Regions from separate parts of the Pseudomonas fluorescens group sp. PF-1 genome, predicted to be linked through region 2. Evidence: predicted binding sites of a transcription regulator. Region 2 holds the regulator's gene; each other region holds the start of a gene.
What was found. The regulator sigma-54, encoded in region 2, starts transcription at its own class of promoters, with help from an activator protein. The targets are predictions, from matches to a motif close to ANTGGCATNNANNTTGCTNT.

Region 1 (10,734 bases), on a different contig from region 2:
TTTTGGGCCTGATCATTTGGGCGATCGCGGGGCCACGGGGTAACGTCAGAATCTGAAGTCATTCTCCCAAGCGACATAAAATCTGTGGGAGCGAGCCAGCTCGCGATGACGGCGGCACATTCGGAATTGATGTGGCGGACAAATCGCTATCGCGAGCAGGCTCGCTCCCACAGGGCATTGTGGCGAGACATCAAGTGAGGTTCGACCTGTCATCTTCCTCGACGTAGAATGCGCGCCTTTCCCGGTCAATCGAGCCGATCGATTGGCCATCATGGGCGGGTAACCGTCCGTTGCCACCCGCATTCATCGGAGCACTTCCCATGAGCATCACCCCGACCAACGACTACCTGGAAACCCTCTACGAAGGCTATGGCCAGCGTTTTCGCATGGAAAAACTGCTGCACGAAGTGCGCACCGAACACCAGCACCTGGTGATTTTCGAAAACCCGCGCATGGGCCGGGTCATGGCGCTGGACGGCGTGATCCAGACCACCGAAGCCGACGAATTCATCTACCACGAAATGCTGACCCACGTGCCGATCCTCGCCCATGGCACCGCCAAGCGCGTATTGATCATCGGTGGCGGCGACGGCGGCATGTTGCGTGAGGTGGCCAAGCACCGCAGCGTCGAGCACATCACCATGGTCGAGATCGACGGTACCGTGGTCGAAATGTGCAAGGAATTCCTGCCGAATCACTCCAAGGGCGCGTTCGACGATCCACGCCTGAACCTGGTGATCGACGACGGCATGCGCTTCGTCGCCACCACCACTGAAAAGTTCGACGTGATCATTTCCGACTCCACTGACCCGATCGGGCCAGGCGAAGTGCTGTTCTCGGAGAACTTCTATCAGGCTTGCCACCGCTGCCTGAACGAAGGCGGCATCCTGGTCACGCAGAACGGCACGCCGTTCATGCAGATCGAAGAAGTCAAAACCACCGCCGGTCGTCTGCGCAGCCTGTTCCCTGACTGGCACTTCTATCAGGCCGCCGTGCCGACTTATATCGGCGGCGCGATGACCTTCGCCTGGGGCGCGACCAATACCGCTTATCGCAAATTGTCCCGCGAAACCCTGCAACAACGGTTCGCCGGCAGCGGCATCATCACCCGCTACTACAATCCGGAGATCCACATCGGTGCCTTTGCCTTGCCGCAGTACGTTTTGCAGGCTGTGAACAAGCCAAGCAACGACTGATAGCGCGTCAATCAAAAAGGGCTGTCCGCGGTGGTGTTCAATCACGCCGCTGACGGCCCTTTTTTCATGAGGTGCCGGAGGAAAATCAGCGGAACGATTAGCCAGCTAATCAGGTCGAGATAGAAGTAAGCCCATCCATGGGTTTTATCGAGGAGGCACTGATGCAAAAGTGGAAAATCACTTTCGTGGATGATCACGGTGAAACTGTCGACGAAGTCTTTGAGTGCGACGAGTGCCCGGATAACGAACACGCCGCCAAACTCATCAAGGCCCGGTTGCTTCCCGTCGCCGCCGAACTGGATCTGAACGATCTGGAAGGGCGAACCGCCGATGCGACTGTCAAAAGTCTCAAGGCCCAGAACAGCATTCAAATCCTCGGCATCACGCCAATCTGAACATCTCCTGTCACATTCTCAACCAGGCCTTGGCAGCGGCTCTATCTTGGGGCTAATCTGCAGGCGAGATCAGCGAATGGATCGCTAAGGTCTGGTCTTGTCAGCTACATGCTTGTTTCCCGTCGGCACATCGGATGCCGTCGTTCGCACCGTTCGGTGGCGGGCGCTGGGAGTACGGAAAGTCTATCCATCAGTTTGAGGAGGACGTTTCATGAGCACAGCCTATCAAGAAGATATCAGCAGCAGCGTTCTGCGCCGCATGAAAGAGGGCGGTTTCGACTTTTCACGGTTCCATCCCATCGAGTTCTACGCCATTTTCCCGGACGAGGAGCGGGCACGCAGGGCGGCAGGTCATTACCGTGGTGAATCCCTGAATGCGCAAATCAGTGTGCGCGATGACGGCGCATGGGCCCTTGAACTGAGCAAAGTCATGTACGCCACTTACGATGACATCGGCGACTTCGAGCAGGGTTTCGAAGCCGTGGTCGAGCCATTGGGCGGCATCATTGAAGGCTGGGGTGTCAAGCAGGAGGTACGAGGGCGACTCGCATAAACTTATGAACAGTAGCAAGCATCAGTAACGGCTGACCTTTGGGTTGGCCGTTTTCGTTTTTGTCGCCGGCAAACCGAACACGACCTCGAAGAGCCCTCCATGACGGAATGACCCTCCTTCGCCGGCAAGCCGCCTCCCACAGACTATGCTGGTGACAGGCGACTGCAACGCCTTGCAATGAAGCGGGGGCGATCAGGTTGGGGCATTTACCGCACAGGATTGGTGCGGTGTCTGCGTAACGATTATCCAACCGATTGATATCAAAGCGTTTCTGCCGATGGCACGGGCCTTGCGAAGGCCTGTATGTCCGGGTGACAAGGAGTACGGCATGATCCGCACCTATTTTGATGAGATGTACGATGCCGGCGGCCAGGTCCGCCCGCATTATCGGGAGTTTGCCCGTTGGCTGTCCGAAACGCCTGACGAGCTTTTGGCACAACGGCGACGCGAGGCCGATCTGTTGTTTCATCGCGCCGGGATTACTTTCACGCTCTACGGTGATGAGCAGGGGACAGAGCGCCTGATTCCCTTCGACACCATTCCGCGCAGCATTCCCGCCAGTGAATGGCGCATTGTCGAGCGTGGCTGCATCCAGCGGGTCAAGGCGTTGAACATGTTCCTCGCCGACCTCTATCACGAGCAACGCATCATCAAGGCCGGCATCATTCCGGCCGAGCAGGTGCTGGCCAACGAGCAATACCAGTTGGCAATGCAGGGGCTGGATCTGCACCGCGATATCTATTCGCACATCTCCGGTGTCGATCTGGTGCGCGACGGCGACGGCACGTACTACGTGCTCGAAGACAATCTGCGTACGCCGAGCGGTGTCAGCTACATGCTCGAAGACCGCAAGATGATGATGCGACTGTTCCCCGAATTGTTCGCGGCGCAACGCATCGCCCCCATCGACCACTACCCGAACCTGTTGCTTGATACCCTGAAAAGCTCCAGCCCGATCGACAACCCGAGCGTCGTGGTGTTGACGCCGGGGCGCTTCAACAGTGCATTTTTCGAGCATGCGTTCCTGGCGCGGGAAATGGGTGTGGAGCTGGTGGAAGGCGCGGACCTGTTCGTGCGTGACGACAAGGTGTTCATGCGCACCACCGACGGGCCAAAAGCCGTCGATGTGATCTACCGGCGCCTCGACGACGCCTTCCTCGACCCGCTGGCGTTCAATCCGGACTCGATGCTCGGCGTGCCAGGGCTGCTGTCGTCTTACCGATCCGGCAATGTCGTGTTGGCCAATGCCATCGGCACCGGGGTGGCGGACGACAAGTCGGTGTACCCGTTCGTGACCGACATGATCCGTTTCTACCTGGATGAAGAACCGATCCTGAAGAACGTACCGACGTGGCAGTGCCGTAACCCCTCGGAACTTTCCCACGTCCTGGCCCATCTGCCGGAACTGGTGGTCAAGGAAACCCAGGGCTCCGGCGGTTACGGAATGCTGGTGGGGCCGGCGGCGACGGCGGCGGAAATCGAAGCCTTCCGTGCGCGGATCATTGCCAAGCCCCATGCCTATATCGCGCAACCGACGCTGTCGTTGTCGACCTGCCCGACCTTTGTCGAAAGCGGCATCGCGCCACGCCACATCGACCTGCGCCCGTTTGTATTGTCTGGTCGCGAAACCCGGGTCGTGCCCGGCGGTTTGACCCGTGTCGCCCTGCGCGAAGGCTCCCTGGTGGTGAACTCCTCCCAGGGCGGCGGAACCAAGGACACCTGGGTGGTCGAGGATTGAAGGAAGCCTGTCATGTTAAGTAGAACTGCCTCGGATCTGTATTGGATGTCGCGTTACCTGGAGCGGGCGGAAAACCTCGCACGGATGCTCGACATCAGTTATTCGCTGTCGCTGATGCCACAGGATGGACGCGGTGACGGCCTGCACGAACTGGCCATGCCGCTGCTGATCACCGGCACCCTGGACGATTACCTCGAACGCCACGGCGAGTTGCATGCCGAACGCTTGCTGCATTTTTTCGCCCTGGATGCGGCCAACCCGGCGAGCATCTACAGCTGTCTCGGTGCCGCGCGGGCCAGTGCCCACGCGGTGCGTGGCCGAATCACCGCGGACATGTGGGAGAACATCAACGCGACCTGGCTGGAAATTCGCGGCATTGCAGAGCAGGGCCTCAGTCGCTACGGCATGAGCCGTTTTTGCGAGTGGATCAAGGAACGTTCCCACCTGTTCCGGGGCGCGTCCTACGGCACCATCATGCGTAACGATGCGTTCCGTTTCATTCGCCTGGGGACCTTCATCGAGCGCGCCGACAACACGTTGCGCCTGCTCGATGCCCGCTACGAAATGGCGGGTGATCAGGCTGAAGCGGTCAGCGATGGCACGGCCCACGCGTACTACCAGTGGAGTGCCTTGCTGCGGGCCTTGTCGTCCTTCGAGGCCTACACCGAAATTTATCGCGACGCACCCGGCGCCCGGCATGTGGCCGAGTTGCTGTTGCTGCGGGCGGATGTGCCGCGCTCCCTGCGGGCGTGCACCGAAGAAATCGACCAGATCCTTGCCCAGTTGCCGGGAGCCAACGGCCGTCCCGCGCAACGCCTGGCGGCGGAAATGGACGCGCGACTGCGCTACACCGGCATCAACGAAATCCTCGACGAAGGCCTGCACGCCTGGCTCACCGAGTTCATCCCGCTGGTGCGCCAGTTGGGTAACGCGATTCACAGTTCTTATCTGGAGGCGGCATGAGACTTTCGATTAGCCACGAGACCACCTATCACTACGAAGATCAGGTGCGCGCGAGCATCCAGTACCTGCGACTGACCCCCCATGACAGCGAGCGCCAGCACGTGCTCAGTTGGCAGCTCGACCTGCCGCGGCCGGTGCGCGCGCAACTCGATCCGTTCGGCAACATCCTGCACGTGCTGACCATGGACGAACCGCACGAAGCGATCATCATCGGCGCCCGTGGTCAGGTCGACATCGACGAATTGCGCGAAGCCGAGCACGAGAGCCAATCGGCGCTGCCGTTCCTGCGCTTCACCCGCCTGACCGAAGCCGACGCAGCCCTGCGCGCGTTTGCCGAAAAGGAATGCAAGCAACGCCGCGATCGCACGGCGCTGATCGACTTGATGCACGGCCTGAATCAGCACATGACCTACACGCCGGGCGCCACCGAAGTGGACACCAGTGCGGCCCAGGCCTTCGCAGGTCGTTCGGGCGTGTGCCAGGACCACACCCACGCGTTCCTCGCCTGTGCCCGCAGCCTGGGGATTCCGGCGCGGTATGTCTCGGGTTATCTGTACAGCGAAAACAGCGAACACCTGGCCAGCCATGCCTGGGCCGAAGCCTGGCTGGATGACGCCTGGTACAGTTTCGACGTGACCAATGAACTGGCCCGGCCCGAACGTCATTTGAAACTGGCCGTGGGCCTCGATTATCTGGATGCCTGCCCGGTGCGCGGGATGCGCCGCGGCGGCGGGTGTGAACAGATGCATGCCAAGGTGCTTGTTTCACCGACGCCCGCGCCGGTGATCTCCGTCCAGCAGCAGTAATCGGGGCGGCCGGACCCCTGTGTGAGCGAGCAAGCTTGCTCACACAGGCATGTTCATGTCAGGGCTTCACCTTGCGCCCCGCCATATGCTTCAAATACCCCACCAGCATTCCCAGATCCTCATCCGGCAACACCTCGGTCGAGAATCCGGGCATCTTCGCCTGCGGCCACTGACGCAAACTCTGCGGATCACGGATATAGCGCTTGAGGAAGTCCGCGCCGAAGTACTCGGTCGGGTTGTAGGGAATATTCAGATCCGGCCCGAATTGCGCATCCCCGGCACCATTGAGGCGGTGACAGGCCAGGCAGTTTTTCTGGAACAGCGCAAAGCCCTTGTTGACCGGATCGTCCGCCTTTAACGCAGGATCGGGCAGCAGGGCAGGGAAGCGTTCGGCCACCGGTGCCATGCGCTTGATGCTCGCGACTTCGAACGGCCACTGCTCCGGGCTGATATTGCCCGCTTGCGGGTTGGTCCAGACCAGATAGAACGGCCCGGCGCCGGGCTTGCCTTCGGACAGTGGCGGCCAAGGTTTGGCCGGATCCTCGATCGCCAGCCAGGCACGCGCGCCTTGGGTATTGAGCAGCGGCGCAGCGGCCATCTCGGCAGCAAAACCGTCCAGGGCCACGGCTTGCAAGTGGTCGTCCGGTTTGATGCCGGTCAACAGCACTGACAGAGGCACGGCGCGATAGCTCATATCACGCTTGTAGGAAACGTCATTGGTAACGGTGATGGTCTGGGCTTGAGGATGATTGAGCAACTCCTCGGTCTGCCAGGTGCGGTTGTTCGCGCCCAGCTGCAGGTTCAGCTGTGCGGCATACAGAGGCGTGCTGAGCAGCAAGGCCCCGAATAAAGTGAGCGCTTTCAAAGGATCGCCGTCCATGTCGTGGAAGTGCTGCAAAGGTTGGCACAGCCACGCTGGCCCGGGTAGCGAGCCAGTCACATTTTTAATGTGGCGATCTAAAACACGGGTACCGTATTTTTATGAACGACTAGCCGATCACCTTGGTCAGGTTCGGCAAAATCAACAAAAGTGTGGTCGCGAAGAGAATGAGCCCGGCTTGACGAACTTTCGATTGTTTGAACATGGCTTGACCGCCTTTTTTGTTATTTCCTGATGCCTGCCTGCATATCTCCATGACGGCAGAGCAATTCACGTCCTGTAGTACGAGCGCCTCGGCAAAACCCGACGACAACTTCGTATAACCTCACCTTAGAGCCCGCGTCACGCTTGATTTAGATCCATTTCGTATGGAGCGCTCACCAAATACGATTAAAAAAGCATGAGGCCTATTGCCAGCTTCTTGGGCGGCCTTTTGCTAGACACCTGCGTGTCCGCAAGCCGCGGATTCTGTAGCGGACTACCGTCCGTCTGAGCGCGTCCGTCAACGCCGGTGAGCGCTGCGGTCATTGAATCCCCGGTGGCTCGGAATAAGGTGGAAGCCTCTTCAAAGATCACCACCCGGTTCGAGGACGTCATGACCCAAGCATTGATTTTCGACGCGATACGCACGCCCCGTGGCAAAGGCAAGGCCGATGGCGCCTTGCACAGTGTCAAACCGGTGAACCTGGTGGCCGGGTTGTTCACGGCGCTGCAACAGCGGACCGCGCTCGATACCAGTCAGGTCGATGACGTGGTGCTTGGCTGCGTGACACCCGTCGGTGATCAAGGCGCCGATATCGCCAAGACCGCTGCTCAGGTGGCTGATTGGGACGTCAGCGTGGCGGGGGTGCAGATCAATCGTTTTTGCGCGTCGGGGCTGGAGGCGGTGAACCTCGGGGCCATGAAAATACGTTCCGGTTTTGAAGACCTGGTGGTGGTCGGTGGCGTCGAGTCCATGTCACGCGTGCCCATGGGCAGTGACGGTGGAGCCTGGGCGCTCGACCCGCAGACCAATCTGCACAGCCACTTCACCCCGCAAGGCGTGGGCGCCGATCTGATCGCGACACTGGAAGGCTTCAGCCGTCAGGACGTCGATGCCTATGCACTGCATTCCCAGCAAAAAGCCGCACGGGCGCGGGCCGATGGTTCGTTCAACAAATCGCTGGTGCCGGTGCAGGACCAGAACGGCATCATCCTGCTCGATCACGATGAGTTCATTCGCGCCGACTCGACGCTGGAGGGCCTGGGCAAGCTCAAGCCAAGTTTCGAGATGATGGGGCAGATGGGTTTCGACGCCACCGCGCTGCGGGTCTACAGCCATGTGGAGCGGATCAATCACGTACATACCCCCGGCAACAGTTCCGGGATCGTCGATGGCGCGGCGTTGATGCTGATCGGCTCGGAGGCCAAGGGCCGGGCGCTGGGCTTGCAGCCACGGGCGCGAATCGTCGCCACGGCGGTCACCAGCACCGACCCGACCATCATGCTCACCGGCCCGGCGCCGGCCACCCGCAAGGCACTGGCCAAGGCGGGGCTGCGGGTGGAGGACATCGATCTGTTCGAGGTCAACGAAGCGTTTGCCTCAGTGGTGTTGAAGTTCATCAAGGACATGGCCGTCGACCCGGACAAGGTCAACGTCAACGGCGGTTCCATCGCCATGGGCCATCCGTTGGGCGCCACCGGTTGCGCGATTCTCGGCACCTTGCTCGATGAGCTGGAAAGCCGGCGCCTGCGCTTTGGCCTCGCGACGCTGTGTGTCGGCGGCGGCATGGGCATTGCCACCATCATCGAACGCCTCTGAACCCCGAATTCAAGGACAAGTGACATGACCCAAGCCATACGTTACGAAAAAGGCCAGGACCAGATCGTCGTCCTGACCATCGACATGCCGGGCCAGAGCGCCAACACCATGAACGCGATGTACCGTGAAGCCATGGCTGACTGCGTCGCCCGGCTGGTGGCCGACAAGGACGCCATCGCCGGAGTGATCATTACCTCGGCCAAGAAAACCTTCTTTGCCGGCGGCGACCTCAATGAACTGATCAAGGTCGGCAAACCTGAGGCCAAAGCTTTTTATGAGAGGGTGCTGACCCTCAAGGGCCAACTGCGCACCCTGGAAACCTTCGGCAAACCGGTGGTTGCCGCGATCAACGGCGCTGCCTTGGGCGGCGGCTGGGAAATCTGCCTGGCCTGCCATCATCGCGTGGCGCTGGATCATCCGTCGGTACAACTCGGCCTGCCGGAAGTGACCCTGGGCCTGCTGCCGGGCGGGGGCGGTGTGGTACGAATGGTGCGCATGCTCGGCCTGGAAAAAGCCCTGCCGTATCTGCTCGAAGGCAAGAAAATACGGCCGCAGCAGGCATTGCAGGCCGGTTTGATCGACGAATTGGCAACGGATCACGAAGAGATGATGGCCAAGGCGCGGGCCTGGATTGTCGCCAACCCGACGGCGGTACAACGCTGGGATGTGAAGGGTTATCAGATTCCCGGTGGCACGCCGTCGAATCCGAAAGTCGCGCAGATGCTGGCCATCGCGCCGTCGATCCTGCGCAGTAAAACCCAGGGCTGCCTGCCGGCGCCGGAGAAAATTCTCTGTGCCGCCGTGGAAGGCGCCCAAGTGGATTTCGATACTGCGCACCTGATCGAAACCCGTTACTTCACCGAGCTGACCACCGGCCAGGTCTCGAAGAACCTGATCGGCACCTTCTGGTTCCAGCTCAATGAAATCAACGCCGGTGGCTCGCGGCCCCAGGGCTTCGCCCCCTACGTCACGCAGAAAGTCGGCGTGCTCGGTGCCGGGATGATGGGCGCGGGCATTGCCTTCGTCAGCGCCTCTGCCGGCATCAACGTGGTGCTCAAGGACATCAGCCTCGCGGCAGCAGAGAAGGGCAAGGCGCATTCGGCGGCGCTGCTGGACAAGAAAGTCGCACGCGGGCAAATGAGCGCCGAGCAGCGCGAAAGCATTCTGGCGCGCATTCAGACCACTGAAGACGATGCCGATCTGGCCGGTTGCGACCTGATCATTGAAGCGGTGTTTGAAGACCGCGAACTGAAGGCCAAAGTCTCCCTGGCGGCGCAAAAGGTCGTCGGCCCGGACGCGGTGATCGCTTCCAACACGTCGACCCTGCCGATCAGCGGCCTGGCCACGGCGGTGCCGGACCAGAGCAAGTTCATCGGCCTGCATTTCTTCAGTCCCGTGGACAAAATGGCCCTGGTGGAAATCATCAAGGGGGCCAATACCAGCGATGAAACCCTGGCTCGCGGGTTTGACTTCGTCCTGCAAATCAAGAAAACGCCGATTGTGGTCAACGACAGTCGTGGCTTCTTCACGTCGCGGGTGTTCGGCACGTTCACCAATGAAGGCATTGCCATGCTCGGTGAAGGGGTCAGCGCGCCGCTGATCGAGACCGAAGCGCGCAAGGCCGGTATGCCCATCGGACCTCTGGCAATTTCTGACGAGGTTTCCCTCAGCCTCATGAGCCATATCCGCCAGCAAACCGCCAAAGACTTGCAAGCCGAAGGAAAACCGCTGGTCGAGCACCCGGCCTTCGCCGTGATTGACCTGCTGCTCAACGAGTACAAGCGCCCGGGCAAGGCGGCCGGGGGTGGCTTCTACGAGTATCCCGTCGGTGGCCAGAAGTACCTGTGGCCAGAGCTGAAAACCCGTTTTGAAAAGGCCGACGGGCAGATTTCACCGAAGGATGTGCGCGATCGGCTGCTGTTCGTGCAGGCCATCGAAACCGTGCGCTGTATGGAGGAGGGGGTGCTGACGTCGACGGCGGATGCCAACGTCGGCTCGATCTTCGGCATCGGTTTTGCGGCATGGACCGGCGGTGCGCTGCAGTTCATCAACCAATACGGAGTCAAGGACTTCGTCGCCCGCGCCCAGTACCTGGCCGGACAATATGGTGAACGCTTCGCTCCACCGGCACTGCTGCTGGAGAAAGCCGCCAAGGGGGAGGCATTTTAAGGGGGGATTGACGCGTTCCGGGGCTTGCCTTGCCACTGTGTTTCAAGGCAGGCTCTGGGGGTGTGCATTATTCCCATCACGTGTCAGGTATTTTTTATGTCGTTACGCATCTGCATTCTGGAAACCGACATCCTGCGTCCGGAATTGGTTGACCAATATCAGGGCTACGGGCAGATGTTCAAGCACCTGTTTTCGCAGCAACCCATCGCCGCCGAGTTCACCGTTTATAACGT
Region 2 (10,734 bases):
GCGAACGATTGGCACTGCTCAGCGGGTGACGACGACGGGTTTCCGAAAAACGCTTGAGCAAGGTTTCTTCGTCGGCATCCAGGTACAGAACATCGCACTGGATATGCCGGCTGCGGACTTCTTCGAGCAATTCGGGGAATCGCGACAAGTGACTTGGCAGGTTGCGTGCATCAATGGACACGGCCACCAGCGGCTGTGCCAGTTCGGTGTGGATCAATGCGCGTTCGGCGAGTTCCGGCAGCAACCCGGCGGGAAGGTTGTCGATGCAGTAGTAGCCACTGTCCTCGAGTACATCAAGGGCGGTGCTTTTACCTGAGCCGGAGCGGCCACTGACGATGATCAAGCGCATGATTACTGACCGTTTTGCTCGTCCAGGACAACCTGATACAAGGCTTCATTGCTCGGGGCGCTGCGCAGTTTTTCGCGCACTTCCTTGCGGTCGAGCATGCTGGCAATTTGGCGCAAAAGTTCCAGGTGCGCATCGGTAGCGGCTTGCGGGACCAGTAGAACGAACAACAGGTCAACCGGTGCGCCGTCGATGGCGTCGAAATCTATGGGGGCATCGAGGTGCATCAGGGCACTGATGGGTGAAGAGCAGCCCTTCAGGCGACAGTGGGGAATGGCGATGCCGTTGCCAAAACCCGTCGAGCCGAGTTTTTCACGGGCAATCAACGCCTCGAAGACATCTTGCATCTCCAGATCCGGCACTTCCCGGGCGATCAGGTTGGCAATTTGTTCGAGGGCTTTCTTTTTACTGCCGCCCGGCACGTTCACAAGTGAACGGCCGGGGGTCAGGATGCTTTCAAGTCGGATCATGGGTTGGGGGTGTTAACGACCGGTAGCGCCCTGGAGGAGGCTCTGGGTCTTTTCCTTATGCTTTTTGAGTTGTTTATCCAGCTTGTCGGTCAGTGCGTCGATCGCCGCGTACATATCGGTATGTTCCGCGTTCGCGACCACTTCATTGCCGGGAATATGCAGCGTGGCTTCGATTTTCTGCTTCAACTTTTCGACGGTCATCGTGACCTGTACGTTGGTGATCTTGTCGAAGTGCCTCTCTAACCGTTGGAGTTTTTCGCCGATGTAGGTGCGAAGAGGTTCGGTCACTTCCAGTTGGTGTCCACTGATGTTGACTTGCATACAGCTTCTCCTTCGTTGCCAGTGCATAAAGCGGTAGATCAAATGACCTACCACTGGAACGCTGTGGCGTGGCTCTACATCAACCGCTTGCGTTCGCTCGAAGGCGCGATCCCAAGGGATTCGCGGTACTTGGCGACGGTGCGGCGAGCCACCTGAATGCCTTGTGCCTCCAGTAAACCAGCGATCTTGCTGTCACTCAACGGCTTTTTCTGATTTTCCGCGGCAACCAGTTTTTTGATGATCGCGCGGATCGCCGTGGACGAGCATTCGCCGCCTTCGGAGGTGCTGACATGGCTGGAGAAAAAGTACTTCAGTTCATATATGCCCCGAGGGGTATGCATGAATTTCTGTGTGGTCACCCGTGAAATTGTCGACTCGTGCATGCCAACCGCCTCGGCGATGTCATGCAGGACCAACGGTTTCATGGCTTCGTCGCCGTACTCCAGGAAGCCGCGCTGATGCTCGACAATCTGGGTGGCAACTTTCATCAGGGTTTCATTGCGGCTTTGCAGGCTCTTGATGAACCAGCGGGCTTCCTGCAACTGATTGCGCATGAACGTGTTGTCGGCGCTGGTGTCGGCGCGACGCACGAAACCGGCGTACTGGGCGTTGACCCGAAGACGCGGTACCGATTCCTGGTTGAGTTCCACCAGCCAGCGTTCGTTGTCCTTGCGCACGATCACGTCGGGAACCACGTATTCGGCTTCAGTGGATTCGATTTGAGAGCCCGGGCGCGGATTAAGGCTTTGAACCAGTTCGATCACCTGGCGCAGCTCATCTTCCTTGAGCTTCATGCGGCGCATCAGCTGGCTGTAATCGCGGCTGCCGAGCAAGTCGATGTAGTCGATGACCAGGCGCTTTGCTTCGGCGAGCCAAGGGGTTTTGGCCGGCATCTGGCGTAATTGCAGCAGCAGGCATTCGCCCAGGTTGCGGGCGCCGATTCCGGCGGGTTCGAATTGCTGGATGCGGTGCAGGACGGCTTCGATTTCGTCCAGCTCGATGTCCAGCTCCGGGTCGAAGGCTTCGAGTATCTCCTCGAGCGTCTCGTCCAGGTAGCCCTGATTGTTGATGCAATCGATCAGGGTCACGGCGATCAGGCGATCGGTGTCGGACATGGGCGCCAGGTTCAATTGCCACAGCAAATGGCTTTGCAGGCTTTCACCGGCCGATGTGCGGGTGGTGAAATCCCACTCGTCGTCATCGTTGCTCGGCAGACTGCTGGCGCTGGTCTGGTAAACGTCTTCCCAGGCGGTATCGACGGGCAGTTCGTTGGGGATACGCTCGTTCCAGTCGCCTTCCTCGAGGTTATCAACCGTCGGTGCGCTTTCCTGGTAGGAGGGTTCCTGAATGTCGGGGTTGGGTTTCTGTTCGGCGTTGTCGGCCAAGGGGTCGCTGTTATCGAAGTCGTCGCCTTCTTCCTGGCGTTCGAGCATCGGATTGGACTCCAGGGCCTCCTGGATTTCCTGTTGCAGGTCCAGGGTCGACAATTGGAGCAGGCGGATGGCCTGTTGCAGCTGCGGTGTCATCGTCAGCTGCTGGCCCATTCTTAAGACTAGCGATGGTTTCATGGCAGGGGCTAAACACCTTATTCGCCGGCGCACATGCGCCATCCACTACAGGGCGCCGGAGCGCCAAACATAAGCAAATTATATGCCTGAAACTGAAGTGTTTGCCTAGAGCGCTGTAACAATAAAAAAGTGTTGATTTTTTATCGAGACAAGCGCTCGGTCGACTAGCCAGACACCTCGGTGCTTACAGGCGGAACTCATGGCCCAAATACACTTCCTTGACCAGATCGTTGGCCAGGATGGTTGCAGCGTCGCCTTCGGCGATCAATTGGCCATCGTTGACGATGTAGGCGGTTTCACAGATGTCGAGGGTGTCACGGACGTTGTGGTCGGTGATCAGCACGCCAATGCCCTTGGCCTTGAGGTGATGGATGATCTGTTTGATGTCGCCTACCGAAATCGGGTCCACGCCGGCGAAGGGCTCGTCGAGGAGGATGAATTTCGGGTTGGTGGCCAATGCCCGGGCGATTTCCACACGGCGGCGTTCGCCACCGGACAGGCTCATGCCGAGGTTGTCGCGGATGTGGCTGATGTGGAATTCCTGCAGCAGGCTTTCCAGCTCCTTGCGGCGACCGGCCTTGTCGAGTTCCTTGCGGGTCTCCAGGATCGCCATGATGTTGTCGGCGACCGAGAGTTTGCGGAAGATCGACGCTTCTTGCGGCAGATAGCCGATACCGGCCTTTGCGCGGCCGTGCATTGGCTGGTGGCTGACGTCCAGGTCGTCGATCAGTACGCGGCCCTGATCGGCCTGTACCAGGCCTACGATCATGTAGAAACAGGTGGTCTTGCCGGCGCCGTTAGGGCCTAGCAGGCCAACGATCTGACCGCTGTCGATGGACAGGCTGACATCACGGACGACCTGGCGGCTCTTGTAGCTCTTGGCCAGATGCTGAGCTTTCAGAGTTGCCATTACTGGGCCTTTTGCTCGTCGGTTTTCTTCTTCGGCTGGATCACCATGTCGATGCGCGGACGCGCTTCGGTGACCTTGTTACCTGTCGCACGGCCAGCGCTCGCAAGCTTCTTGACGGTGTCGTAGACGATTTTTTCGCCCTGGGTGGTGTTGTTGTCCTTGTCGATGACTTTGGCGCGATCGATCAGTACGACGCGGTTTTGCGCGGCGTGGTACTGGATGGTCACTCCCCAGCCCTGGACAGGCTTGGTGTCGCCCTGGGTTTGCAGTTGTTCGAAGTAGGCCAGGTTGCCTACAGAGGTCACTACATCGATATCGCCGGTCGGCGTGCGGGTGATGGTCACGGTGTTGCCGGTGACCTTCATCGAGCCCTGGGTAATGATCACGTCACCTTTGTAGGTGGCAACGCCATTCTTGTCGTCCAGTTGGGCGTCGTCGGCTTGAATGCGGATAGGCTGCTCTTGATCGTTCGGCAGAGCCCAGGCGCTCACGCTTCCCAGTGCTGCGCCCAGACTGAGCAAAATAGGGAGGGTTTTAACGAGCCTCATACTGTCCTCTTACGTTCGATAGCAGGTGTATCCTGCTTTCTTTCAAATACGCTTTCATTCCGGTACCGGTCGATACGCCGCCAGCGCCGTCGATTCTAACGGGTTGCTCGGTCTGCGCATATTGTTGCTGCGGGAACACCGTCATTCGAGTGGTGGTGATCAGGGTTCTGCGGTTTTTTTCATCAAAGCGCGTGATGCGTACCGAATCGATCAATTCAACCTGCGTGCCGTCCGGGTTGACCTCACCTTTTTCGCTCTGGACGTGCCACGGGAACTCGGTGCCGCGGAACATGTTCAGGTCAGGGTTGGTCAGCAGCGTGACTTCGCTTGCTTTGAGGTGCTCGACTTTGTCGGAAGTCATTTCGTATTGAAGCCTGCCATCAGGCAGGAACTGCACGCTGTGGGCGTTGGTAGCGTAATAATCGATTTCGCTTTCGTCGACATGCGCGATCGGTTTGTCGAGGAAGCGTTCCGGGCTGATGTTCCAATAGCCGACCGCGGCGAAAATCGCCGCAATGCAACCGAACACCAGAATGTTGCGAATTTTTTTGTTCAGCATGGTTTGGCTCACAGGTACGCGGCGTTGGCCGCATCGAGACGGCCCTGGGCGCGCAGGATCAATTCGCAGAATTCGCGGGCGGCACCCTCGCCACCGCGGGCCAGGGTTACTCCGTGAGCGTGTTCACGCACAAAGCTTGCGGCATTGGCCACCGCCATGCCCAGGCCGACGCGGCGAATGACCGGCAGGTCCGGCAGGTCGTCGCCTAGATAAGCGACCTGCTCATAGCTTAGGTTGAGTTGGCCGAGAAGCTCGTCGAGCACCACCAGTTTGTCTTCGCGCCCCTGGTACAGATGCGGGATGCCAAGGTTTTTCGCCCGTCGCTCAACCACCGGGGTTTTGCGGCCGCTGATGATCGCGGTCTGGACGCCGGCCGCCATCAGCATCTTGATGCCCTGGCCGTCGAGGGTATTGAAGGTCTTGAATTCGCTGCCGTCTTCGAGAAAGTACAGGCGCCCGTCGGTCAGGACGCCATCGACATCGAATACTGCCAGTTTGATGTGTTGGCCGCGTTGCAGCAGGTCCGCGCTCATTACATTACTCCTGCACGCAGCAAATCGTGCATGTTCAAGGCGCCGACCGGGCGGTCTTCGCTGTCGACCACGACCAATGCGTTGATTTTATGATCTTCCATGATTTTCAGGGCCTCGGCGGCGAGCATCTCGGCGCGGGCGGTCTTGCCGTGCACGGTCATGACCTGATCTATCGTGGCGCTATGGATGTCGACGCTGCGGTCCAGGGTGCGGCGCAAGTCGCCGTCGGTGAAGATCCCGGCCAGCTTGCCGTCGGCCTCGAGGATGACTGTCATGCCAAGGCCCTTGCGGGTCATTTCCATCAGCGCATCCTTGAGCAAGGTGCCGCGCTGAACCTGTGGCAACTCTTGCCCGGCGTGCATGACATTTTCCACCTTCAGCAGCAGGCGTCGGCCCAATGCTCCACCGGGATGGGAAAAGGCGAAGTCTTCGGCGGTAAAGCCGCGCGCTTCCAGCAGTGCGACGGCCAGGGCGTCGCCCATGACCAGCGCCGCCGTAGTAGAGGAAGTGGGGGCCAGATTCAGCGGGCAAGCTTCGTGCTCGACGTGAACGTTCAGGTTGACCTCGGCGGCCTTGGCCAGCGGCGAGTTCGGGTTGCCGGTCATGCTGATCAGCTGGATGCCCAGACGCTTGATCAGTGGCAGCAGGGTGACGATTTCATTGGTCGAGCCGGAGTTCGACAGCGCCAGGATGATGTCGTCGCGGGTGATCATTCCCATGTCGCCGTGGCTGGCTTCGGCCGGATGCACGAAAAATGCGGTGGTGCCGGTGCTGGCCAGGGTGGCGGCGATCTTGTTGCCGATGTGCCCCGACTTGCCCATGCCGACCACGACTACGCGGCCTTTGCTGGCCAGAATCATCTCGCAGGCGCGTACGAAATCTGCGTCGATATGCGGCAGCAAGCTTTGTACGGCTTCTACCTCGAGGCGGATGGTGCGTTGTGCTGATTGAATCAGGTCGCTGGATTGGCTCATGTCTGAATCGTATAGCCTGATGAAAAGGCGGCGATTATAGCGGTTATGATCGAAACCCTCACGCAAGTTTGTCGAGCATTGTCTCTCCATGCTGCTCAATCCCTCTAAATGAGCGTTTTTGCCTGTCTTGTTGCTGAATATGGCTCGGCATTGGCCTTGGGCGCGTGGCCATTGCAGTGATATAGTTCGCCGCCAGTTCGGCCCGCTCGGCGGATGTGCTTTTGTCAGGAAGCCAGGCGTCCGAGTGAGAGGCTGCATCGCAAGGAGTTTAGATGAGTGCCGATAACGCCTACGCGGTCGAGCTGAAGGGACTGACCTTCAAGCGCGGTGCGCGCAGCATTTTCAATAACGTCGATATCCGTATTCCCCGCGGCAAGGTCACCGGCATCATGGGGCCTTCCGGGTGTGGCAAGACCACGCTGTTGCGGTTGATGGGCGCACAATTGCGGCCTACCAAAGGCGAAGTCTGGGTCAACGGTCAGAACCTGCCAGAACTGTCGCGCAGCGATCTGTTCGACGCCCGCAAGCACATGGGCGTGCTGTTTCAGAGCGGCGCACTCTTTACCGACCTCGATGTCTTCGAGAACGTCGCCTTTCCGCTGCGTGTTCACACCCAACTGCCGGAAGAAATGATCCGCGATATCGTCCTGCTCAAATTGCAGGCCGTGGGTTTGCGCGGCGCCCTTGATCTGATGCCCGACGAGCTGTCAGGCGGCATGAAGCGCCGCGTCGCGCTGGCGAGGGCGATTGCGCTCGATCCGCAAATTCTCATGTACGACGAGCCCTTTGTCGGTCAGGACCCTATCGCCATGGGCGTACTGGTGCGCCTGATCCGCTTGCTCAACGATGCATTGGGCATCACCAGCATCGTGGTCTCCCACGACCTGGCCGAAACCGCGAGCATCGCCGACTACATCTATGTGGTCGGCGACGGGCAGGTGTTGGGGCAGGGCACGCCTGACGAGCTGATGAACTCGGACGAGCCGCGTATCCGTCAATTCATGACAGGCGATCCGGACGGTCCGGTCCCCTATCACTTTCCAGCGACGGACTACCGCGCAGATCTTCTGGGGAAGCGTTGATGCGCAAGATTTCACTTATAGAGCGAGTGCGCCGGTTCGGCCAGGCCGGCATCGATGTGCTGTCGGTGTTCGGTCGTTCGGCCATATTTCTGTTTCACGCGCTTCTCGGGCGTGGCGGTATTGGCGGCGGTTTTGGCTTGCTGGTCAAACAGCTGCACTCGGTGGGCGTGATGTCCCTGGTGATCATCGTGGTCTCCGGTGTGTTCATCGGCATGGTACTGGCGCTGCAAGGGTTCAACATTCTGTCCAGCTACGGTTCGGAGCAGGCGGTCGGGCAGATGGTGGCGCTGACGCTGCTGCGCGAACTGGGGCCCGTGGTCACTGCGTTGCTGTTTGCCGGGCGTGCCGGTTCGGCGCTGACGGCGGAAATCGGCAACATGAAGTCCACCGAACAGCTGTCCAGCCTGGAAATGATCGGGGTCGACCCGCTCAAGTACATTATTGCCCCGCGCCTCTGGGCCGGCTTCATTTCCCTGCCGGTGCTGGCCATGATTTTCAGCGTGGTGGGCATTTGGGGCGGTTCGTGGGTAGCGGTTGACTGGCTGGGTGTCTATGACGGCTCCTACTGGTCGAACATGCAGAACAGCGTGACGTTCACGGATGATGTGCTCAACGGCATCATCAAAAGCATCGTCTTCGCCTTTGTCGTGACCTGGATCGCCGTATTCCAAGGCTATGACTGCGAGCCCACTTCCGAGGGGATCAGTCGTGCCACTACCAAGACCGTGGTGTATGCCTCCCTGGCAGTGCTGGGCCTGGACTTTATTCTGACCGCTTTGATGTTTGGAGATTTCTGATGCAAAACCGCACCCTGGAAATCGGTGTCGGCCTTTTCTTGCTGGCTGGCATCCTGGCTTTGTTGCTGCTGGCGCTGCGGGTCAGTGGCCTCTCGCCGAGCCCGAGCACCGACACCTATAAACTTTATGCATACTTTGACAATATCGCCGGTTTGACGGTCAGAGCCAAAGTGACCATGGCGGGTGTCACCATCGGCAAGGTCACCGCAATCGATCTGGATCGTGACAGTTTCACCGGTCGGGTGACCATGCAGGTGGAAAAACGCGTAGATAACCTGCCCGCCGACTCCACTGCATCTATCCTGACGGCTGGCCTGTTGGGCGAGAAGTACATCGGTATCAGCGTGGGCGGGGAAGAAGCCTTGCTCAAGGATGGCGGAACCATCCACGACACCCAGTCGTCGCTGGTGCTGGAAGACCTGATCGGTAAATTCCTGCTCAATACCGTTAGCAAAGACGCCAAATGAGGAGCTGTTAAATGATCTCAATCTTGCGACGTGGCCTGTTGGTATTGCTCGCGGCCCTGCCGTTGGTAGCTAATGCCGTGGCGGCGCCTTCCGCGCACGATCTGGTACAGGACACGACCAATCGGTTGCTCGCCGACCTGGCGGCCAACAAAGAGAAATACAAGAAGGACCCGAATGACTTTTATGCGGCGCTGAACACCATCGTCGGCCCCGTGGTGGATGCCGAAGGTATTTCCAAGAGCATCATGACGGTCAAGTACTCGCGTAAAGCCACCCCTGAGCAAATGAAGACCTTTGAAGAAAACTTCAAGAAAGGTTTGTTCCAGTTCTATGGCAATGCGCTGCTTGAGTACAACAACCAGGGCATCGTCGTTGACCCTGCCAAGGATGAGTCGGGCGACCGCACCAGCGTCGGCATGACGGTCAAGGGCAGCAATGGCGCGATCTATCCAGTGCAGTACACACTCGAGAAGATCAATGGCGAGTGGAAGCTGCGCAACGTCATCATCAACGGCATCAACATCGGCAAGCTGTTCCGCGATCAGTTCGCCGATGCAATGTCGCGCAATGGCAACAACCTGCAGGCGACCATCGACAATTGGGCAGGGGAAGTTGCCAAAGCCAAGGCCGCTACCGAAAAAACCGACCAGAAGCCAGCCCAATGAGTGATTCTGCCGTTCGCATGAACGAAACCGGCGAACTGTTGCTCAGTGGCGTGCTGGATTACCGCACCGGCCCAGGCCTGCGGGAGCAGGGGCAGGCGCTGATCAAGTCCAGCAAGGCTGCGGCCCTGGTGATCGATTGTTCGGCGGTGGAGAAGTCCAGCAGTGTTGGCCTGTCCTTGCTGCTGTGCTTCATGCGAGATGCCCAGGCGGCCGGCAAGGCGCTGAGCATCCGCGGGATGCCCGAAGACATGCGCGAAATTGCTCAGGTCAGTGAGCTGACCGAGCTGTTGGCGCATCCCTAACCCGCATCGATAAAGTAGCCCCCCGTCAGAGTCCTGCTTCGCGGGGTTCGCAGGCGCGGGGCTTTTTTGTATGATGTCCGACCCGCGCGCACAGGGCGCCGATTGAGGTTGAGCATGCAGGCCACCGAAGTGAAGAGCTTCCTTGAAGGAAAGCTGCCAGGAACTCAGGTAGAAGTTGAGGGCGAAGGCTGCAATTTCCAGCTGAACGTGATTAGCGATGAACTGGCGGCATTGAGCCCGGTCAAGCGTCAGCAGCAGATCTATGCCCATTTGAACCCGTGGATCACCGATGGCAGCATCCACGCGGTCACTATGAAATTTTTCAGCAGCGCGGCCTGGGCCGAGCGCACCTGAGCCCAAGGGCGTCGAGATTCTTATGGATAAATTGATTATTACTGGCGGAGCTCGTCTTGACGGCGAGATCCGCATCTCCGGGGCAAAGAACTCTGCCCTGCCGATCCTGGCTGCGACGCTGCTGTGCGATGGCCCTGTGACTGTGGCGAACCTGCCGCACCTGCACGACATCACCACCATGATCGAGCTGTTCGGTCGCATGGGCATCGAGCCTGTCATCGACGAGAAACTGGCCGTCGAAATCGACCCGCGCACCATCAAGACCCTGATCGCTCCGTACGAGCTGGTGAAAACCATGCGTGCGTCGATCCTGGTACTGGGCCCGATGGTTGCCCGTTTCGGTGAAGCCGAAGTCGCACTGCCTGGCGGTTGCGCCATCGGTTCGCGTCCGGTTGACCTGCACATCCGTGGCCTCGAGGCCATGGGCGCGGTCATCGACGTCGAAGGCGGCTACATCAAGGCCAAGGCGCCGGAAGGCGGCCTGCGTGGCGCGCACTTCTTCTTCGACACCGTCAGTGTGACCGGTACCGAGAACATCATGATGGCCGCCGCTCTGGCCAAGGGCCGCAGTGTACTGGCCAACGCCGCACGCGAGCCTGAGGTCGTCGACCTGGCGAACTTCCTGAACGCCATGGGCGCCAAGGTTTCCGGTGCTGGCACCGACACCATCACCATTGATGGCGTCGAGCGTCTGCACACCACCACTTACAAAGTGATGCCCGACCGTATCGAAACCGGCACCTATCTGGTCGCCGCTGCGGTGACTGGCGGTCGCGTGAAGGTCAAGGACACCGATCCAACCATCCTCGAAGCCGTTCTGGAAAAACTCCGGGAAGCG
Region 3 (10,734 bases), 1.3 Mb from region 2:
TGATGGTGGCCTGCTCCAGATCGGGGTCCCACAGGGTCACTTTCTTGCCGTCGGAGACCATGGTCTGTTCGGCTGGCGCATTGGTGTGCCAGTAGAACAATCCCGGGCGTTGCAGGGACATTTCACCGGCCGTTTCCTGCAATTGGGTGCCTGTACCATCGAGGGTCAACTGGGAGAAACGTGCGGTCAGGGTCTGGGATTTTTCCAGCAGTTGGGTCAGACGCGCCACGTCCTTTTCATCGGCGTGGGCCGAGAGCGTGGTCAAGGCCAGTACCGGCAACAGCATGCGGATAAGACGCATGGGAGTCCTCATAATATTCGTGGGAGTGCGGACGGCGCCTCAAGACGCCGTCCTTCAAAAATCAGGTCAGTCGCGCACCGGGCCGGGGGCCAGGACTTCACGCGAGCCGTTGGTGTTCATGGACGTCACGACCCCGGCCATTTCCATGGCTTCGATCATGCGCGCAGCGCGGTTGTAGCCGATTTTCAGCTTGCGCTGAACCGCGGAAATGGACGCGCGACGGCTTTCCAGAACGAACTGCACCGCCTCGTCGTACAGCGCATCAGCTTCGGGATCATCGCCGTCGCCACCACCGCTGCTGCCTTCAAAGCCGCTACCGGCCTCTTCGACACCGTTGAGAATGTCGTCGTTGTACTCCGGCGCACCGCGCAGTTTCCAGGCTTCGACCACCCGGTGTACCTCGTCATCGGAAACGAACGCACCGTGGACGCGAATCGGCAGACTGGTGCCCGGCGGCATGTACAGCATGTCACCATGGCCCAGCAGCTGTTCGGCGCCGCCCTGGTCGATGATGGTGCGCGAGTCGATCTTGCTCGAAACCTGGAACGCCATGCGGGTCGGGATGTTGGCCTTGATCAGACCGGTGATCACGTCCACCGACGGACGCTGGGTCGCAAGAATCAAGTGAATACCGGCGGCACGCGCCTTCTGCGCGATACGGGCAATCAGTTCTTCAACCTTCTTGCCGACGATCATCATCATGTCGGCAAATTCGTCGACCACCACCACGATGGTCGGCAGCTTTTGCAGCAACGGCGCTTCGTCGTGGATGCTTTCGCGCTTGTACAGCGGATCGCTCAACGGCTCGCCGGCGTCCTGGGCTTCCTTGACCTTGGCGTTGAAGCCCGACAGGTTTCGCACGCCCATCTTCGCCATCAGCTTGTAGCGCCGCTCCATCTCGGCAACGCTCCAGCGCAGGGCGTTGGCGGCGTCCTTCATGTCGGTGACGACCGGGCAAAGCAGGTGCGGAATGCCCTCGTAGATCGACAGCTCGAGCATTTTCGGGTCGATCATGATCAGCTTGGCGTCTTCCGGGCCGGACTTGAACAGGATCGACAGGATCATCGCGTTCACGCCCACCGACTTACCGGAACCGGTGGTACCGGCCACCAGCAGGTGAGGCATTTTCGCCAGGTCGGTGATCACCGGCTTGCCGCCGATGTCATGGCCCAGGGCCAGGGTGACCGGCGATTTGAAATTGTCGTACTCGGGCGTCGAGAGCACTTCGGAGAAACGCACGATCTGGCGGTCTTCGTTGGGGATCTCGATACCGACCGTGGTCTTGCCGGGAATCACTTCCACGACCCGCACACTGGTCACGGCCAGGGAGCGCGCCAGGTCTTTGGCCAGGTTGGAGATACGGCTGACCTTGACCCCGGCCGCCGGCTGGATTTCGTAACGGGTGATCACCGGACCCGGATGGATCGAGTCCACGGTAACTTCGACGCCGAATTCCTTGAGTTTGATTTCCAGCAAGTGACCGACCGCCGCCAGGGACTCCGGTGAGTAATTGAGCTGTTTCTTTTCCGCAGGGTCGAGAATCGAGATCGGTGGCAAGGTGCCTTCCACGGCGCTGTCGACGAACAGCGGCGCCTGTTTCTCTTTCTGTACGCGCTTGCTTGGCTCGGGCGCCTTGACCGGGGCCGGCGCGATCACAGGCGGTACCTGCTTCTCGCGCTCGGACATGTGCTTGCTCAGCGCCTGCTCACGTTCGATCAGGCGCTCCTTGACCTTGGCCTGCTCGCGTTTGTCGGTGACGGTCGGCGCGACCACGTCATGCACGCGATCATCGACTTCACGCAACTGCGCGACCAGTTGCTTGCGCTCGGTACGGGCCGCCCACCAGCGATTGGCCGCGCCCTGGAACAGTTCGAAAAGGTCGAGGGTGATCTTGCCGGTGACGTCCATCACCTTGAACCAGGACAGGTCGGTGAACACCGTCAGGCCAAACAGGAACAGCGCAATGAACAGCAGCGTTCCGCCCTGGATGTTCAGGGCGTTCTTTGCCAGATCGCCGAGGCTTTCCCCCAGCGCGCCGCCAGCACCGGCCGGCAACCCGGTCGCGGCATGGAAATGGATGTGCGCCAACGCAGCGCCGGACAGCACCAGAAACACCAGGCCGATCAGCCGCCAGGAAAACAGCCAGCCGCTCCACTGCCATGGCTCGTGGCGTTGACGGAATATCTGGTAGGTCTTGATCGCCAGCAGCAGCGGGAAGACGTAGGCGAAATAACCGAGCACCATGAACAGGATATCGGCGCTATAGGAGCCCGCCGGCCCGCCGAAATTCTGTACGTCGTCGATCTTGCTGTTGTGGCTCCACCCCGGATCGTCCTTGCCATAGGTCAACAAGGCCATCATCAGGAACAGGCACAAGGCACCAATGGCGATCAATGCACCTTCCTTGAGTCGGTAGTGCAAATGCTGGCGCCAGAGCGGAACGACGGCTGGTTTAGGTGCTGCGGTGGATTTCTTCAAAACGCTTCTTTTCCTGCGCCTATGGCGCGTCCATCTGTTGAATGACTATAAAAACTGCCAAAAAAACTGCCCAATCCAGGCAGGTAAAAAGTTAACGGGCGTAACAAGTACTACTTTTAACATTGCGCCTCGGTTTTTATAAACACGAAACGCACTGCTTATTTTGTTACAAACACTGTGACAGCCACGCATTGTACGGGTTTGTTCGTCCGATGCCATGCTTGAAACCTTAGGTTGCAGCATAGTCAAAAGCACATCACGTGCGACTCAATTTGAGCACGCATTCTCTTTTGTGACAAAGGCTTATGAGGTGTTTTTATGAGCGAAGCGAAGCATCACCGCCTGATCATTCTGGGTTCCGGCCCCGCCGGTTACAGCGCAGCCGTGTATGCCGCCCGCGCCAACCTCAAACCCGTTGTCATTACCGGCATACAGGCAGGTGGCCAGCTCACCACCACCGTCGAAGTCGATAACTGGCCCGGCGATGTCGAAGGCCTCACAGGCCCTGCCCTGATGGAGCGCATGCAAAAACACGCCGAACGTTTTGACACAGAGATCGTCTACGACCACATCCACACGGCCAAGTTGCAACAGCGCCCGTTTGAACTCACGGGAGACAGCGGAACCTACACGTGCGATGCGCTGATTATTGCCACTGGAGCCTCCGCGCAATACCTGGGACTGCCCTCGGAAGAAACGTTTGCCGGCAAAGGGGTTTCGGCTTGCGCGACTTGCGACGGCTTCTTCTATCGCAATCAGGTCGTCGCCGTGATCGGTGGCGGCAATACGGCGGTTGAAGAAGCGTTGTACCTGTCCAACATTGCCAGGGAAGTGCATCTGATTCACCGTCGGGACAAGTTGCGCTCGGAGAAGATCCTTCAGGACAAACTCTTCGAGAAAGCCGCCAATGGCAATATCCGCCTGCACTGGAACCAGCATCTGGATGAAGTGTTGGGCGATGCCAGTGGCGTCACCGGTGCGCGTCTGCGTGACAGCCACACCGGAGACACCCAGGAGCTGCCGCTCGCCGGCGTGTTCATTGCCATCGGCCACAAGCCCAACACCGACCTTTTCACCGGCCAGCTGGAAATGCGTGACGGCTACCTGCTGGTCAAGGGTGGCAGCGAAGGCGATGCCACAGCGACGGCCATCGCCGGGGTATTTGCCGCCGGCGATGTGGCCGACCACGTCTATCGCCAGGCCGTCACTTCCGCCGGAGCAGGATGCATGGCGGCACTGGACGCGGAAAAATACCTCGACGACATTCCCGCCGCTTGACGGCACACTGGGTGGTGGGCCGACAATCGCCACTACCCTCCCCTCTCTGCAAGCCCGGACGCCATGCTGACTTGGTTACAACGCAATACCCTGACGTTCCCGCCGCTGGATAAAGCCATGCGCGACCCCAATGGTCTACTGGCCGCCGGCGGCGATCTGTCCGCCGACCGGCTGATCCGGGCGTACCGGCACGGTTGCTTTCCCTGGTTCTCGGAAGGCCAGCCGATTCTCTGGTGGTCGCCGGACCCGCGCACCGTACTTTTTCCCGACGAACTGCACGTCTCGCGCAGCCTGAACAAATTGCTGCGCCAACAACGCTATCAGGTGACCTTCGACCAGGATTTTGCCGCCGTCATCCGTGCTTGCGCAGCACCGCGCGACTACGCCGATGGCACCTGGATCACGCAAGCCATGCAGGACGCCTATCTTGAGCTGCACAAGCGCGGTTATGCGCATTCGGTGGAGGTCTGGGATCAGGGTGAACTGGTTGGCGGGCTGTACGGCCTGGCAATGGGGCAATTGTTTTTCGGCGAGTCCATGTTCAGCCGCGCCGACAACGCCTCCAAGTATGGCTTTGCCACCTTGGTGCAACACCTGAAAGAATGGGGTTTCGTGCTGATCGATTGCCAGATGCCGACCGACCATCTGCATAGCCTCGGTGCGCGAGCGATTCCCCGCAGCGCGTTTGCCGGCTATCTGTCGCAGTACCTGGGCCAGTCCAGCCGTGCGACCTGGGTTTGCTGAGCGACTTTCGCGCGCGTGGCTTACACTTAGAGACGCCCCCTAATTAAAAGTTTATCCCGAGGGTTGATCATGACCGAGTTGGCGCGTTTGAAGTTCTATGCCACTCAGCCCCACTCTTGCAGTTATCTGCCAGAGGAGCAGGCTACAACCCTGTTCCTCGATCCTAGCCAGCCCATGGATGTGCATGTCTATGCGGACCTGTCGGAAATGGGTTTTCGTCGCAGTGGCGATCACCTCTATCGGCCGCATTGTCAAAACTGCAATGCGTGCGTGCCTGCACGCATCCCCGTAGGACAATTCACCCCCAACCGTCAGCAGAAGCGCATTTTCAAACGCAATGCCGACTTGCAGGTACGCCCGGCAAAACCAGGCTTCAGCGAAGAGTATTTCGACCTTTACCAGCGCTACATCGAACAGCGTCATGCCGATGGCGACATGTATCCGCCGAGCCGCGATCAATTTTCGACATTCCTGGTACGTGACCTGCCTTTCTCGCGTTTCTATGAATTTCGCCTCGACGGGCGGCTGCTGGCCATCGCTGTCACCGACCTTCTGCCGAACGGTCTGTCGGCGGTCTACACCTTCTATGAGCCTGCAGAAGACCGCCGAAGCCTGGGGCGTTTCGCGATCCTGTGGCAGATTGGCGAGGCCCGGCGCCTGGGGCTGGACGCGGTCTACCTGGGTTACTGGATCAAGAACTGCAAAAAAATGAGCTACAAGACGCAATATCGACCCATTGAATTGCTGATTAACCAGCGTTGGGTTGCCCTGAACTAGAGCACGGCCTAAACCCCTTGGCTTGAACCCCACTTTTCGGGCACAATGCACGCCGCTTTTGCCTGGCGCAGTTGCACCGGGCCATTCATTGGACACCGAGGGCTTTACTGCATGTCGAAAGAAGACAGCTTCGAAATGGAAGGCACTGTCGTCGACACCCTGCCCAACACCATGTTTCGTGTGGAGTTGGAAAATGGGCACGTCGTAACCGCGCATATTTCCGGCAAGATGCGCAAGAACTACATTCGTATTCTTACCGGTGACAAAGTGCGCGTCGAGCTGACGCCCTATGACTTGAGCAAAGGGCGCATCACTTACCGCGCTCGCTAATCAAGTCAATACAAGACGCCCGGCTATGCCGGGCGTTTTTGTATGTCCGAAATATGAAGCCCACCGCAACCAATGTGGGAGCGAGCCTGCTCGCGAAAGCGTCGTGTCAGCCAGCATCTCTTTCACTGCTATAACGCATTCGCGAGCAGGCTCGCTCCCACAAGGGGCAGACGTAAATCTGACAGACCGCAAAAAGGCGCCAATCGGCGCCTTTTTGCTTTGCAGCGGTTTAACGTCAGGCCATTTCGGCCGTGGTCTCGAACTCGAAGGTCAGCTCGCCGTCCTTGATGTCGATGTGCACCACACCGCCATGTTCGGCCAGTTCGCCAAAGAGAATCTCCTCTGCCAGCGGACGCTTGATCTTGTCCTGGATCAGGCGAGCCATTGGTCGAGCACCCATTGCTGCGTCGTAACCACCGGCCGCCAGCCAGCTGCGGGCCGCATCGGAAACCTCCAACAGCACACGCTTGTCTTCCAGCTGCGCCTGAAGCTCGATGAGGAACTTGTCCACCACGCTCTTGATAACCTCGTGACTGAGGCGACCAAACTGAATGATGGTGTCCAGGCGGTTGCGGAATTCCGGCGTGAAGCTTTTCTTGATCACTTCCATCGCATCGGAAGAGTGATCCTGATAGGTGAAACCGATCGAGGCACGGGCTGCGGTCTCGGCACCGGCGTTGGTCGTCATGATGACGATCACGTTACGGAAATCCGCCTTGCGCCCGTTGTTATCGGTCAACGTACCGTGATCCATGACCTGCAGCAGCAGGTTGAAGACTTCCGGATGCGCTTTCTCGATTTCATCGAGCAACAGCACGCAGTGAGGCTGCTTGGTAATGGCTTCGGTCAGCAGACCGCCCTGATCGAACCCGACATAGCCCGGAGGCGCACCGATCAGACGCGATACGGTGTGGCGCTCCATGTACTCGGACATGTCGAAACGAACCAGCTCGACACCCAAGGCCTTGGCGAGCTGGCGCGCCGCTTCGGTTTTACCGACACCGGTAGGACCGGCGAACAGGAACGAACCGACAGGCTTGTCAGGCGACTTGAGTCCGGCACGGGACAGTTTGATCGCGGTCGCCAGGGAGTCGATCGCGGCATCCTGACCAAACACCGTCAATTTCAGGTCACGCTCAAGGTTACGCAGCAGCTCCTTGTCGGAACTGGTGACGTGTTTTGGCGGAATCCGCGCGATTTTCGCGACGATGTCCTCGACCTGAGCCACCTCGATGCGTTTTACGCGCTTCTCGATCGGCTGCAGGCGCTGGTAGGCACCCGCCTCGTCGATGACGTCGATGGCCTTGTCCGGCATGTGCCGGTCATTGATGTAGCGCGAGGCCAGTTCGGCAGCGGCGCGCAGGGCTTCATCACTGTATTCGATATTGTGATGGGTCTCGAAACGCCCTTTCAGGCCGCGCAGGATACCGATGGTGTCTTCCACCGAAGGCTCGGACACATCGACCTTCTGGAAGCGCCGAGCCAAGGCACGGTCCTTCTCGAAGATACCGCGGAACTCCTGGAAGGTCGTCGAACCGATGCAACGGATATCACCCGACGACAGCAGCGGCTTGAGCAGGTTCGAAGCATCCATGACGCCGCCGGACGCTGCACCCGCACCGATGATGGTGTGGATCTCATCGATGAACAGGATTGCCTGTGGACGTTTTTTCAGTTCATTGAGCAACGCCTTGAAGCGCTTCTCGAAATCACCGCGATATTTGGTCCCGGCCAGCAAGGCACCCAGATCGAGGGAGTAAACCACGCTGTTGGCCAGCAGGTCCGGTACCTGGTTGTCGACAATGCGCTTGGCCAGACCTTCGGCAATCGCGGTTTTACCCACGCCCGCCTCGCCTACCAGCAGCGGATTGTTTTTGCGACGACGCGCCAGGATCTGCGCAACGCGCTCGACTTCCAGCTCACGACCGACCAACGGATCGATACGACCCTGGCGCGCGAGTTCGTTGAGGTTACTGGCATAAGCATCCAGTGGGTTGCCTGAAGAAGAAGACTCACCGCCCTCGTCGTCCTGCATATCTTGCTCGCCCTCAGAGTGATCGCCGTGCCCCGGCACCTTGGAAATGCCATGGGCGATGTAGTTGACGACATCGATACGGGCAACGCTCTGCTGTTTCAGCAGGAACACTGCCTGACTCTCTTGCTCACTGAAGATCGCGACCAGCACGTTGGCGCCAGTCACTTCACGTTTGCCCGAGCTCTGTACATGAAACACAGCACGTTGCAGTACACGCTGGAAGCCCAGGGTTGGCTGGGTTTCGCGGTCCTCGTCATGCACGGGGATCAACGGCGTGGTGGAGTCAATGAACTCCTGCAGGTCGTGCTTGAGTTTGTCGAGGTTTGCGCCGCAGGCACGCAATACGGTGGCGGCAGCCTCATTGTCCAATAGGGCCAGCAGGAGATGCTCGACGGTCATGAATTCATGACGCTTCGAACGGGCCTCCTTGAAGGCAAGATTGAGGGTGACTTCGAGCTCGCGGTTTAACATAGCTTCACCTCATACCCAAGTGTCCGGCGATTAACCGTCCTTCTCGATTTCACAGAGTAGCGGATGCTGGCTTTCCCTGGCGTACTGGTTGACCTGCATGGCCTTGGTCTCGGCGATGTCGCGGGTAAACACTCCACATACTGCCCGCCCTTCTGTATGGACGGCCAGCATGACCTTGGTCGCCAGCTCGCGATTCAGGTTAAAAAACACCTCGAGCACTTCGACGACGAAATCCATCGGTGTGTAGTCATCATTGAACAAAACCACCTTGTACATCGGCGGCGCCTGTAGAGCAGGCTTGGCCTCCTGAACAGCAATGCCTGCGGAATCGTCGTCGTGTAAATCAGGGCGATCCTGATTGAATGTTAGTCGAATCTGGCTGATTGCATGCATGGAAAGAAAGGTTCGTCAGTTGTGCAAATACAGTGGTGGGGGCAGCTATGGCCAATTTCAACTCCGACTGCCGGGTCACCTTGACTATCAGCAAAACGGTGTTACAACCAATAGAGCCCACAGTGGGTAAAAAAGGTCCGCGGAGTCAACTTTTTTCTAAAAAGCGACTGCGGATGAACTGGATGATACTCCAGTGATGGAGTCTGTTGCAGAGGGATATGTGTATGGCAGTCGGCAAGGTCAAGTGGTTCAACAACGCCAAGGGTTACGGCTTCATCAACGAGGACGGCAAGACAGAAGATCTGTTTGCCCACTACTCGGCCATCAAAATGGATGGCTATAAAACCCTGAAGGCCGGACAGGCTGTGACCTTCAACATCATCCAGGGGCCCAAGGGGCTGCATGCGGTCGAGATCAACGACGCCCTGGCCAAAACCACCACCGCGACCGCCACTACCGCCTCCACCAGCACCCAAGGCACGGCTCTGAGCTGACCGCCCCGGCCATGAAAAACGCCCGGATCAATTGAGCCGGGCGTATTTTTTTTGCAACCTGGATTCGCTTACATGTGCGAGATCAGGGCATCGCCGAAGGCCGAAGACGAAAGCAGCGTGGCGCCGTCCATCAGGCGTTCGAAGTCGTAGGTCACGGTTTTGGCGGAAATCGCGCCGTTGGTGCCTTTGATGATCAGGTCAGCCGCTTCCGTCCAGCCCATGTGGCGCAACATCATTTCAGCGGACAGAATCAACGAACCCGGGTTGACCTGGTCCTTGCCGGCGTACTTCGGCGCAGTACCGTGGGTGGCTTCGAACATCGCCACGGTGTCGGACAGGTTGGCGCCTGGCGCGATACCGATACCGCCCACTTCCGCCGCCAGGGCGTCGGAGAGGTAGTCGCCGTTCAGGTTCAGGGTCGCGATGACATCGTACTCGGCCGGGCGCAGCAGGATCTGCTGGAGCATGGCATCGGCGATGGCATCCTTGACGATGACGTTCTTGCCGGTTTTAGGGTTCTTGAACTGCATCCACGGGCCACCATCGAGCAGGGTCGCGCCGAACTCTTCGGCGGCCACTTCGTAGGCCCATTCCTTGAAGGCACCTTCGGTGAACTTCATGATGTTGCCTTTGTGCACGATGGTCAGCGAATCGCGGTCATTATCGACCACATATTGCAGCGCCTTGCGCGCCAGACGCTTGGTGCCCTGCAGGGACACCGGCTTGATGCCGATACCGCAGTTTTCGTCGAAACGGATCTTGGTAACGCCCATTTCTTCTTTAAGGAATTTGATGACTTTGGTGGCCTCGGCCGAACCGGCCTTCCACTCGATACCGGCATAGATGTCTTCGGAGTTCTCGCGAAAGATCGTCATGTCGACGTCGCCAGGCTTCTTGACCGGGCTCGGCACGCCTTCGAACCAGCGCACCGGACGCAGGCAGACATAGAGATCGAGTTGTTGACGCAGCGCCACGTTCAGCGAACGAATGCCACCACCGACCGGGGTAGTCAGCGGACCCTTGATGGAAACCACGTAGTCCTTGACCGCGTCCAGGGTTTCCTGGGGCAGCCAGGTGTCCTGATCGTAAACCTGAGTCGCTTTTTCCCCGGCGTACACTTCCATCCAGGAAATCTTGCGCTCGCCACCGTAAGCCTTCTTCACGGCAGCATCGACAACCTTGATCATGACGGGGCTGATATCAACCCCAATGCCGTCGCCTTCGATGAAGGGAATGATCGGGTTATTAGGAACATTGAGAGAATGGTCTGCATTGACGGTGATTTTGTCGCCGACGGCTGGAACCTGAATCTTCTTGTAACCCATGCTGAACTCCATTGATTGGATTGAACATCTGGCTTCATTCGAGCGTAACCCAGTTAAATCTGCGCGCAAACCCTATGTTCCATCCACGTGCCGCAAAGCTGCACAACT

Region 1: ACX3YD_RS07980 (circularly permuted type 2 ATP-grasp protein) is a predicted target of sigma-54. The motif match lies at 2,421-2,440, and genes of this name have one in related genera.
Region 3: ACX3YD_RS26930 (DNA translocase FtsK) is a predicted target of sigma-54. The motif match lies at 3,028-3,047, and genes of this name have one in related genera.

What each region holds. Positions count from the first base shown of each region.
Region 1 is NZ_JBTMNG010000001.1:1,662,943-1,673,676, forward strand. It holds gene ACX3YD_RS07960 (PLDc N-terminal domain-containing protein) at 1-56, shown strand, start outside; gene speE (polyamine aminopropyltransferase) at 321-1,196, shown strand; gene ACX3YD_RS07970 (hypothetical protein) at 1,358-1,591, shown strand; gene ACX3YD_RS07975 (ribonuclease E inhibitor RraB) at 1,803-2,144, shown strand; gene ACX3YD_RS07980 (circularly permuted type 2 ATP-grasp protein) at 2,473-3,882, shown strand; gene ACX3YD_RS07985 (alpha-E domain-containing protein) at 3,895-4,845, shown strand; gene ACX3YD_RS07990 (transglutaminase family protein) at 4,842-5,651, shown strand; gene ACX3YD_RS07995 (c-type cytochrome) at 5,710-6,531, opposite strand; gene ACX3YD_RS08000 (acetyl-CoA C-acetyltransferase) at 7,127-8,332, shown strand; gene ACX3YD_RS08005 (3-hydroxyacyl-CoA dehydrogenase NAD-binding domain-containing protein) at 8,357-10,501, shown strand; gene ACX3YD_RS08010 (amidotransferase) at 10,598-10,734, shown strand, end outside.
Region 2 is NZ_JBTMNG010000002.1:1,282,000-1,292,733, forward strand. It holds gene rapZ (RNase adapter RapZ) at 1-349, opposite strand, end outside; gene ptsN (PTS IIA-like nitrogen regulatory protein PtsN) at 352-816, opposite strand; gene hpf (ribosome hibernation-promoting factor, HPF/YfiA family) at 829-1,137, opposite strand; gene ACX3YD_RS20460 (RNA polymerase factor sigma-54) at 1,212-2,705, opposite strand; gene lptB (LPS export ABC transporter ATP-binding protein) at 2,890-3,615, opposite strand; gene lptA (lipopolysaccharide transport periplasmic protein LptA) at 3,615-4,163, opposite strand; gene lptC (LPS export ABC transporter periplasmic protein LptC) at 4,150-4,722, opposite strand; gene ACX3YD_RS20480 (KdsC family phosphatase) at 4,731-5,255, opposite strand; gene ACX3YD_RS20485 (KpsF/GutQ family sugar-phosphate isomerase) at 5,255-6,229, opposite strand; gene ACX3YD_RS20490 (ATP-binding cassette domain-containing protein) at 6,502-7,311, shown strand; gene mlaE (lipid asymmetry maintenance ABC transporter permease subunit MlaE) at 7,311-8,108, shown strand; gene mlaD (outer membrane lipid asymmetry maintenance protein MlaD) at 8,108-8,575, shown strand; gene ACX3YD_RS20505 (MlaC/ttg2D family ABC transporter substrate-binding protein) at 8,587-9,240, shown strand; gene ACX3YD_RS20510 (STAS domain-containing protein) at 9,237-9,542, shown strand; gene ACX3YD_RS20515 (BolA family protein) at 9,657-9,896, shown strand; gene murA (UDP-N-acetylglucosamine 1-carboxyvinyltransferase) at 9,919-10,734, shown strand, end outside.
Region 3 is NZ_JBTMNG010000002.1:2,613,536-2,624,269, reverse strand. It holds gene lolA (outer membrane lipoprotein chaperone LolA) at 1-301, opposite strand, end outside; gene ACX3YD_RS26930 (DNA translocase FtsK) at 368-2,779, opposite strand; gene trxB (thioredoxin-disulfide reductase) at 3,098-4,057, shown strand; gene aat (leucyl/phenylalanyl-tRNA--protein transferase) at 4,121-4,801, shown strand; gene ACX3YD_RS26915 (arginyltransferase) at 4,871-5,578, shown strand; gene infA (translation initiation factor IF-1) at 5,690-5,908, shown strand; gene clpA (ATP-dependent Clp protease ATP-binding subunit ClpA) at 6,144-8,414, opposite strand; gene clpS (ATP-dependent Clp protease adapter ClpS) at 8,445-8,807, opposite strand; gene cspD (cold shock domain-containing protein CspD) at 9,032-9,301, shown strand; gene icd (NADP-dependent isocitrate dehydrogenase) at 9,370-10,626, opposite strand.